4 regions of the Brenneria sp. L3-3C-1 genome follow, and region 1 is predicted to be linked to each of the others. Evidence: predicted binding sites of a transcription regulator. Region 1 holds the regulator's gene; each other region holds the start of a gene.
What was found. Region 1 encodes CRP, which controls carbon source genes, mostly activating them, when cyclic AMP is high. Its sites were predicted from a motif close to ATGTGANNNNNNTCACAT; they were not measured.

Region 1 (2,208 bases):
GACACCACATCAATCGCGCTACAACTGCCAATCGACATCAGCACCATTTCCATGGGACTTGGCGCTTTATCGCCCGAATTTCCATCCATCACCACCTGATGTCCGGAAGCTGATTCGCCCAGAAATGTTAAGTTTTCAACCCACTTCACCCGAGCCTGCATGCCGCCTCCGCTAAAAAATTTTTTAATATTTATATCGTTATTATACAAAAACAACCTATAACCACAGCTTTATCATGCTGACGCGAGACAACACAAGACACTTCCTCCAAGCTGTGTTAAAAATGAGAACAGAAGCTGTCTTTTCTGGACAAACTCAGATCGCGGGAAGATGATAACGTCGCCAGACAGAAGCTCCAGTATATTCCCTGACGGCCTACACGTAATTTGAATTTTTAGCAGTAAACACGCCGTACAGGGAACTCTGAGCCCTGTGATTTGCGCAGTGAATTACAACAGAGGATAATAGCGAATGGTTCTCGGCAAACCGCAAACAGACCCAACTCTCGAATGGTTCCTTTCTCATTGCCATATCCACAAGTATCCATCGAAGAGTACGCTGATTCACCAAGGTGAAAAAGCAGAAACGCTTTACTACATCGTGAAAGGCTCTGTCGCAGTGCTAATCAAAGATGAAGAAGGCAAAGAAATGATCCTCTCTTATCTCAATCAGGGAGATTTTATTGGCGAGCTTGGCTTGTTTGAAGAAGGCCAGGAGCGTAGCGCCTGGGTACGGGCGAAAACGGCTTGTGAAGTTGCTGAAATTTCCTATAAAAAATTCCGGCAGTTGATTCAGGTCAATCCCGATATTCTGATGCGTCTGTCCGCGCAGATGGCAAGCAGGCTGCAAGTGACCTCAGAGAAAGTCGGTAATCTGGCATTCCTTGATGTAACCGGTCGCATTGCCCAAACATTATTGAACCTGGCAAAACAACCCGATGCCATGACGCACCCAGATGGCATGCAAATAAAAATCACCCGCCAGGAAATTGGGCAAATCGTTGGCTGTTCACGCGAAACCGTGGGCCGCATTCTTAAAATGTTGGAAGATCAGAACCTCATTTCCGCACATGGTAAAACGATCGTGGTTTACGGTACGCGTTAAACCCGGCGATTACCCTACGACAAAAAAGCGTGAAGTCTCTTTCACGCTTTTTTTATAGCCATATAACACCGTAGCAAGGCGTATCAGGGCAGAACTTTGGCTGACTGGATCACGATCGGTTTGGTGGGCACATTTTGGTAAGGGCCGACGTTTTCGGTCTGCACCTGAGCGATTTTATCCGCCACGTCCATACCTTTTACCACTTTACCGAATACCGCATAGCCAAAATCACGCTGTCCGTGATCGAGGAAAGCGTTATCAGCCACATTGATGAAGAATTGACTGGTGGCGCTGTCTTTTTCCGCAGTCCGCGCCATGGAAATGGTGCCGCGCAGGTTGCGTAAGCCATTGTCCGCTTCATTTTTGATCGCCGGGTTGGTCGCTTTCTGCTTCATGTCGTCGGTAAAACCGCCGCCCTGAATCATAAAGCCGGGGATGACCCGATGAAACGTCGTGCCGTTATAAAAACCGTTATTCACGTACTCAACGAAGTTATTCACCGAAACCGGTGCTTTTTGGTTGTCCAATGCCAGCTCAATGTTTCCCGCCGAGGTCGTCAGCAAAACATGCGTTGTGCCGGAGGTAGCGAACACCGGAGAAAAAGCCGTAAGTGAAATAAAAGCCGCCGCAGCAGCCAGAGTACGTTTAAGCATGATAATTCCTTGTTGAAGAAACCGACCACTGAAAGCGTAATGATTGTAAATACCCACACCCGCCAACGCCACCCATTTACCTTTTTTTACGTATTATAAAAAGGCTGACGTTAAAGTCAGCCCAGACCATTGACAAAGCCCGTTATTAGGGAGAGCGTGGCGAGGGGCCGTAGCGGCGTAAGCCGCCGGAGCGCCCCTCGGTACGGTAGGCCCGGGTATCTCAGGCTTACAGACGACTTTGTCAGTAACCTCAGGCTGACGTTAAAGTCAGCACCCGCTTATTATCTGTCGCCGCACAGAACCTTAGCCCATACGCTCCGAACGCACCGCAAGGTCGCGGCTATACTGGCGGCTGGCCTCCACCAGCATGGTGGTATAGGCGTTCTTCGGCGTATCGCGGGTTAAGTCGCCGATATTCAGCGTTTCCAGTATCCGGCCATACTGCATCACC
Region 2 (2,208 bases), on a different contig from region 1:
TTTCGCGGCAGGCGGCCTGAATTTCCCGGCTCATGCTGGGCGGATTGATAAAACGCGCATCGTTCGGATTGATGACAAAACGGCAGGCGGGAAGGTGCCGGGCGCGCCGGATCAGATCCGGCAGGTCGCTTACCGCCATTTCTTTGGCGATCCGCTGCAACAACCACAGGCCCATAATGTTTTTCAGCACGCGGTAACGGCCTTCCGCGCCGCCTTCGTTGGTGATATTGGCCGCCAGGGCTTTTTCGCTGGTATAAGGCGTTTTGCTCTCGAATCCCATCAGCGACCAGGTGCCGGAAACAAGATAGGCCGCGTCCTGGTCCGCCAGCGGCGCGGCAATGACGGCGCTGGCGGTATCATGGGTTGCGACCGATATTACCGCGATCGGCCGGCCTGCCTGGCATCGCCACTGACCCAATATCCGGCCCGGATGCGTCGGGCTCCCGAACCAGCCTGGCGGCACCCCCGTCCAGTCGAGCAACCGGTCGTCCCAGTCGTCGGTGTTGATGTTGACCAACTGCGTGGTGGTGGCGTTGGTGTATTCCCAGTTAAGCGCGCCGGTTAAGCGGTAATAGAGGTAGTCCGGCATTAACAGCGCGTGGGCGACCTTATCCAGCAACGCCGGCTGCTGCTCGACCAGCGCCCGCAACTGATACAGCGTGTTAAAGGGCAGAAACTGAATGCCGCTGCGGCGGTAGATCTCGTCGCAGCCCAGCTCCTGCTGGGCGCGGGCCATGATGCCATCGGTGCGGTTGTCGCGATAAGAGATCGGCAGGCCGACGCGATTACCCTGTTTATCGATCAGCACGTAATCGACGCCCCAGGTATCGATGCCGATGCTGTCGAGGGCGACGCCTTCATCGCAGGCTTTTTGCAGCCCGAAACGGATTTCGCGCTCAAGCGCGTCCACATCCCAGATGTCATGGTCATCGACGCGTTTCAGGCTGTTTATGAAACGGTGAATTTCCCGCAATGTCAGTTTGTTATCGGCGCTGTCGTAACGCGCCAACATAACGCGGCCGTTGGACGCGCCCAGGTCGACGGCTACACAATGGCGGAGAGTCATGATGGAGATCCTTGTCTATGAATCATTGCCATCAGTCTAAAAAGATCCTTGCCTGCTCACCTTAGTATTACGGACATCCCGCAGATCGCGGTGGCAAAGAGGCAAAGATGAATGTGAGCGACATCACAAAATGTCATTTATCGGTCATCGTCACATCCTGTGACGTTGGCCGCATTTCCGAGTAATTTCCTGGCTTTCTTAAAAAACGTGCAGGATTTACGCGTTTTCGCGTTGAAAATTCATGGTGCGATTGAGAATAGTTCTCTACCATCAAGGCGACATTCAACCAGGGCGGAGACGACAAGCATGCTATTACAGAGCGTTGATTTTTTCCCTTCGGGAAAAGCGTCGATTACGATTGAGCCGCGTCTCCCCCAGTCGGCGTTCCCTGAGCATTACCATGATTTCTTCGAAATTGTGATTGTCGAGCAGGGTAATGGCACCCATATTTTTAACGATCAGCCTTATACGCTGAGCAGTGGTTCCATCTGCTTTGTCCGCGATCGCGATCGGCATCTGTATGAACATACGGAAAACCTGTGCCTGACCAATGTACTGTACCGCGCGCCGGACGCGTTCAGCTTTCTGAGCGGGCTGGAGCGGTTATTGCCGCAGGAACGAGAGGGGAATTACCTGTCGCACTGGCGCGTGAATCAGGGCGTGTTGAAGCAGATTGGCGAGTTGATTGATCAACTGGAATTGCTGGGTGATGAGGTTGACCCGCACGTGATTGCCAACCGCGAAATTTTGTTTATGCAGCTATTAGTGCTGTTACGCAAAAGCAGCCTGGCGGATAACATTAATGACGCCGACGGACGGCTCAACCATTTAATCGCCTGGCTGGAAGAGCACTACGCCGACGAGATCTGTTGGGAACGGCTGGCGGAGCGGTTCATGCTGTCATTACGCACATTGCACCGCCAGTTAAAACAGCAAACGGGGTTGACGCCGCAACGCTATCTCAATCGTTTCCGGTTGCTCAAGGCGCGGCATTTACTGCGTCAGACTGACGCGAGCGTCACGGATATCGCCTTTCGCTGCGGTTTTGTCGACAGTAACCATTTTTCCACCCTGTTTAAGCGCGAGTTTTCGTATTCGCCGAGCGCCATTCGTCACGGGCAGGACAGGGAACGGCAGTAACG
Region 3 (2,208 bases), on a different contig from region 1:
TTCACCACAATCAGTTCCACATCATTCGCTTCAATAAGTTTTAGTATGTTTTGTGGGGGGAGTTTATCTGTAATAATATGGTCAATGTCCGACCAGGTGCATGACTGATACATCAGTTGAGTGTTGAATTTGCTAAATGAGGTAATGCAGATAACCTTTTTTGACTGTTTCGCCATGGCTACTTTTTGCAGTGCATCAAGTTCCGTATCTGTTGTTATTCCTGCTTCAGATAATGCGCTGACGCCAATAAAAGCTTTGTCAGCATGGTATCTTTTAATTTGCTCTATGGTTGTATTGCCTAATATAGCATGAGAGTAATCATCAAATCCCCCTCCCAATATGGATATGCTGATCCCTTTTTTTCCAATAATCTCACTTAGTACTTCAATAGAGTTTGTAATAACACATACCGATGAGGGTAATTGGCGAGCAAGGGCCACAGATGTGGTGCCGGCATCAATGAAAATGATATCTTTATCATTAATGTTTTTTGCAGCCCAAGCTGAAAGTAGTGCTTTTTCAGGGCTACACTGTGTACGTTTAACATAAGGGTATTCAACACGTTTTTCTGCCAGAATAGCGCCGCCACGGATGCGCATAATATGCGGGAGTTGAGCAAGTTTAACTAAATCCCGGCGAGCGGAATCAGACGAAATATTATATTGCTGGCAGATGTAATCAAGAGTCACTTTTCCCTGCATTTTGATTAGCTCTTCTAACTCGATTAACCGTTCTTCTTGTGTCATTAACATATTCCATTCTTTTTATATGTAAGGATAGCCGATTGATATTATCTGATAACGTTGTCTGCGTACATGGACGATTGGTAGGCCGGATACTTGTGTTCTCAATGTAGCCTTCCATTCATTCGCTTAAAAACACTTAACAATGCACCTGTGTATAGTTAAAAAACAACTTATTGCGAAATAAATTAAGTGAATACTTAATTTTATGTGATTTTTATCACAAATAAGTAATGAATTGTAAGCGCTCCATCTTTTTTGCGTATCTTATCACGGAATCCCCTTGTCCGTGCTGCCAGTATGCAAATGTCATACAGATGCATGTAACCCGAGAGGACATACACGATTTACCAGATACTCTGGTGTACAGGGGAATCCCACCGGTTCATCTAATGTGTCGTGGTTGAAATAGATCGCCTTTGTCACTTACTTATCTTTCTATAAAAAGAGGGCTGAACGATGAACAAAATTTTCCTGTGTTGTGCGGCTGGTATGTCGACAAGTATCGTCGTAAATAAAATGAAACAAGTTGCCAGTTCTAAAGGTATTGAGGCGGAAATTATTGCCGTGGCGATGGAAGAATTTGAATCGACCATTCCACATTTTGATTGTTGTCTGTTAGGACCACAAATTAAATATAAGTTTGAGGAATTTAAAATCATTGCGCAGCGTGAAGGTAAACCTATCGCCATTATCAGCAATATGGATTACGGCATGCTCAAAGGCGAAAAAATCCTTGATGATGCACTGAAACTGATCCGCGACGCTAAAACCAACCCAGTGCAATAATTTTACAGGGTATTATTATGTCGAACGCATTTTTTAATTTTATTGAAAATAAAATCACGCCCGTTGCCGCTATCGCCGGAACACAACGCCATATAATGGCGGTGCGCGATGGTTTTATTGGCGCTATGCCCTTTATGATCGTTGGCTCTTTTTTACTTATTTTTGCTTTTCCGCCTTTTTCGCCGGATACCTCGTTCTTTATTGGTAAGCTGTGGTTATCCGTTGCCCAAGAGTATTTTAACGAAATCATGACCCCCTACCACATGACGATGGGGATCATGGCCTGCTATATCAGTGCGGGGATAGCTTATAACCTGGCGCAAACCTACAAGCAGGATACTTTTTCCTGCGCAATGCTCTCCCTGATGACCTTTCTCCTGATCTCGTCGCCCTATAAAGAGGGTTCACTCCCCGCGGCCTTCCTCGGCGGATCGGGGATTTTTACCGCGATTCTGGTGGGAGTATTCTGCGTCGAACTGGTCCGCATCCTGAAGGTATATAACATCGGTATTAAGTTGCCAGAACAGGTGCCGGATAAAATTCGCCACTCCTTTAATCTGCTAATCCCGGCGATTGTTATTATTTGCACGATTTATCCGTTGAACGTGGTGCTACAGCATCAGTTTGGCATGCTGTTGCCGGAGATCATCATGACTGCCTTCACCCCGCTGATTTC
Region 4 (2,208 bases), on a different contig from region 1:
AAGTGATGATCCCGCAGATAACCAACGCCAGCGAACTGAAAGCGCCTTCCTGAAAATCGACTTCGGCGCAGCGCGCGGTGCCTAACGCGTGTGAGGCCGTCCCCATGGATAAACCGCGTGCGGCTTTGGTTTTAATGCCAATGCGGTCGAACAGGCTGTGCCCTAGCACGGCGCCCAGAATGCCGACAAAAATCACGCAGACGGCGCTGATGGCGGGAATACCGCCGATAGAGCTGGCAACGGCCATGGCAATCGGCGTGGTAACGGACTTCGGCAGCACGGAGGCCGCAATCTCGGATGAGGCGCCCATCCACAATGCCACCGCGGTGCCGGAGATAATGGCGGCAAGGCTGCCGATAAAACAGACGCTGATGATGGATTTCCAGCGCGCCCGGATCTGGTGAAGCTGTTCGTATAGCGGAAAGGCCAGCGCGACAACCGCGGGCTGAAGCAGATCGTTAAGCACCTCGCTTCCCTTAAAGTAGTGGTCGTAAGGGATATTCAGCAGCAGCAGCAAGGGAATAATAATTGCCATCGAAATCAGCAACGGGTTCAACAACGATATTTTTGTCACTATCGCCAGCTTACGGGCGGCAAAAAAGACTAACAGAGTGAGTGGCAATGACCACCACAAATAGGCGAGCATTATTCTTTATCCTTAGTGAGCGGGTTGTCCGCGCTAATGGCTTGTTCGCGTTGCATCAACTGCGTGCTGTAACCGACGACGATCATCACAATGAAAGTACTGACCAGGCAGGAAACGACAATCGGGCCAAACTGTTGGCTAAGCAGGTCGTAATAGTTCATGACCCCCACGCCTATCGGCACAAACAGCAGCGCCATATGGCGGATAAACAAGTGACAACCGGGTTTCACCCAATCCGGCGGTAGGATCTGCATAGCGAGAAGGAAGAAGAGGATCAGCATACCGATGATGCTGCCTGGAATAACCAGCGGGAGTAACGCGGATATCGCATTGCCTGCCAGCAGGCAGAGGTAAATCAATGCGAAAGCGCGTAAATATTTCCAGCAAAGAGTGAGGGTATTACGCATGAGACATTCCTGATTAACGGATGAAATCATCATAACGCTAATGGAATTGGTGTGCCATAGATCACAAGTTTTCCTTGTCGTCGGATGGCGGGGCAGGGTTAAATTCAGGCGGTTAGTGAAGAGGGCATGCTGCCGGCTTGATGGTTTGTACGTACATCACCGGTTCATTAAGGTAGGCCCGGGGATCTCGGGCCTACAGGCGACGTTGTCGGCAACTTCCCGCGTATTAATGCGTTATTTCACATTGACGCTCCAGTTTGAAATCGTCATAGAACCGGCGCCTTGGTAGATCTCGGTGCCGAACTCAACGCTGCTCACGTATTTGGCGTTGTTCATCCATTTTTTGTTATTGACCAGATAGTCGGTAAAGTTTTTGATATTCAGCGAGGCTTTGCTGGTGTTGGCGGTGCGGACAAACGAAAATACGTTCCAGCCTTTTCCGTTTCCGGCATCCAACCAGCCTTTACTGACTTTCCAACGGGTGCCGCCGATATTGACCGTTTCAATATAGGTTCCCAGCGGGCCGGCCTGGGTGTTGTTCAGCCAGATCATCAATTCGTCCGTGGGCGTGGAACTCCAGGTGGCTTTGTCGGTGTTGTGAAACCAGATGTCATAGGCGGCGTTATAGGTTCCTTTGGCCTTGATTGAATAGGTGACTTTGGTATTGATGTTTTTATTGCTCGCCAGTTTGGTCGGAAAGCCGCTGCCGGCGGTATAGCCTGCCGTCCAGTGCCAGCCGCTGACTATTGAAGGGTATCCCTTGACCGAAGAGGTGGTGCTCGGCCAGTTCCATGTCCAACCCATGTTGGTAGCGCTGTTATAGGTGATGCTTTGTTTCCAACCCTTAACGCTGTCTTTGCCCCACGCATTATTGAACAAATAATATTTATTTTGCGAAAAATAGAGCTTATCCGCGTCTTTTGACGATGTAACGGCGGAAGCATGCAATGGGGCGAGTAAGATTGAAAATATCAGAATGGACAACAGCGGGCGTAATAATAAAAAGCTGCTTTTAATCAGCATAAACATAGATTATCTCCTTGATAAAAACGACTGCTCGGGTATTCCTGAAATATAATTTACCATAATTTTTTATGACGATAATATTTTATTTAAACAAAAAGATAATTGGATTTAATTATTATTGGGTGAAAT

Region 2: a site for CRP is predicted at 1,178-1,195, ahead of rhaB (rhamnulokinase). Genes of this name have one in related genera too.
Region 3: a site for CRP is predicted at 952-969, ahead of JG725_RS15225 (PTS sugar transporter subunit IIB). Genes of this name have one in related genera too.
Region 4: a site for CRP is predicted at 1,103-1,120, ahead of JG725_RS05110 (CidA/LrgA family protein). Genes of this name have one in related genera too.

The regions. Positions count from the first base shown of each region.
Region 1 covers NZ_JAEMHF010000007.1:14,931-17,138, forward strand. Annotated here, with positions in the region: gene JG725_RS13875 (OsmC family protein) at 1-161, opposite strand, end outside; gene crp (cAMP-activated global transcriptional regulator CRP) at 472-1,104, shown strand; gene ppiA (peptidylprolyl isomerase A) at 1,188-1,757, opposite strand; gene JG725_RS13890 (ABC transporter ATP-binding protein) at 2,061-2,208, opposite strand, start outside.
Region 2 covers NZ_JAEMHF010000001.1:1,186,291-1,188,498, reverse strand. Annotated here, with positions in the region: gene rhaB (rhamnulokinase) at 1-1,066, opposite strand, end outside; gene rhaS (HTH-type transcriptional activator RhaS) at 1,373-2,206, shown strand.
Region 3 covers NZ_JAEMHF010000008.1:82,012-84,219, forward strand. Annotated here, with positions in the region: gene JG725_RS15220 (DeoR/GlpR family DNA-binding transcription regulator) at 1-746, opposite strand, end outside; gene JG725_RS15225 (PTS sugar transporter subunit IIB) at 1,203-1,532, shown strand; gene JG725_RS15230 (PTS sugar transporter subunit IIC) at 1,550-2,208, shown strand, end outside.
Region 4 covers NZ_JAEMHF010000001.1:1,137,558-1,139,765, reverse strand. Annotated here, with positions in the region: gene JG725_RS05115 (CidB/LrgB family autolysis modulator) at 1-646, opposite strand, end outside; gene JG725_RS05110 (CidA/LrgA family protein) at 646-1,053, opposite strand; gene JG725_RS05105 (glycoside hydrolase) at 1,288-2,082, opposite strand.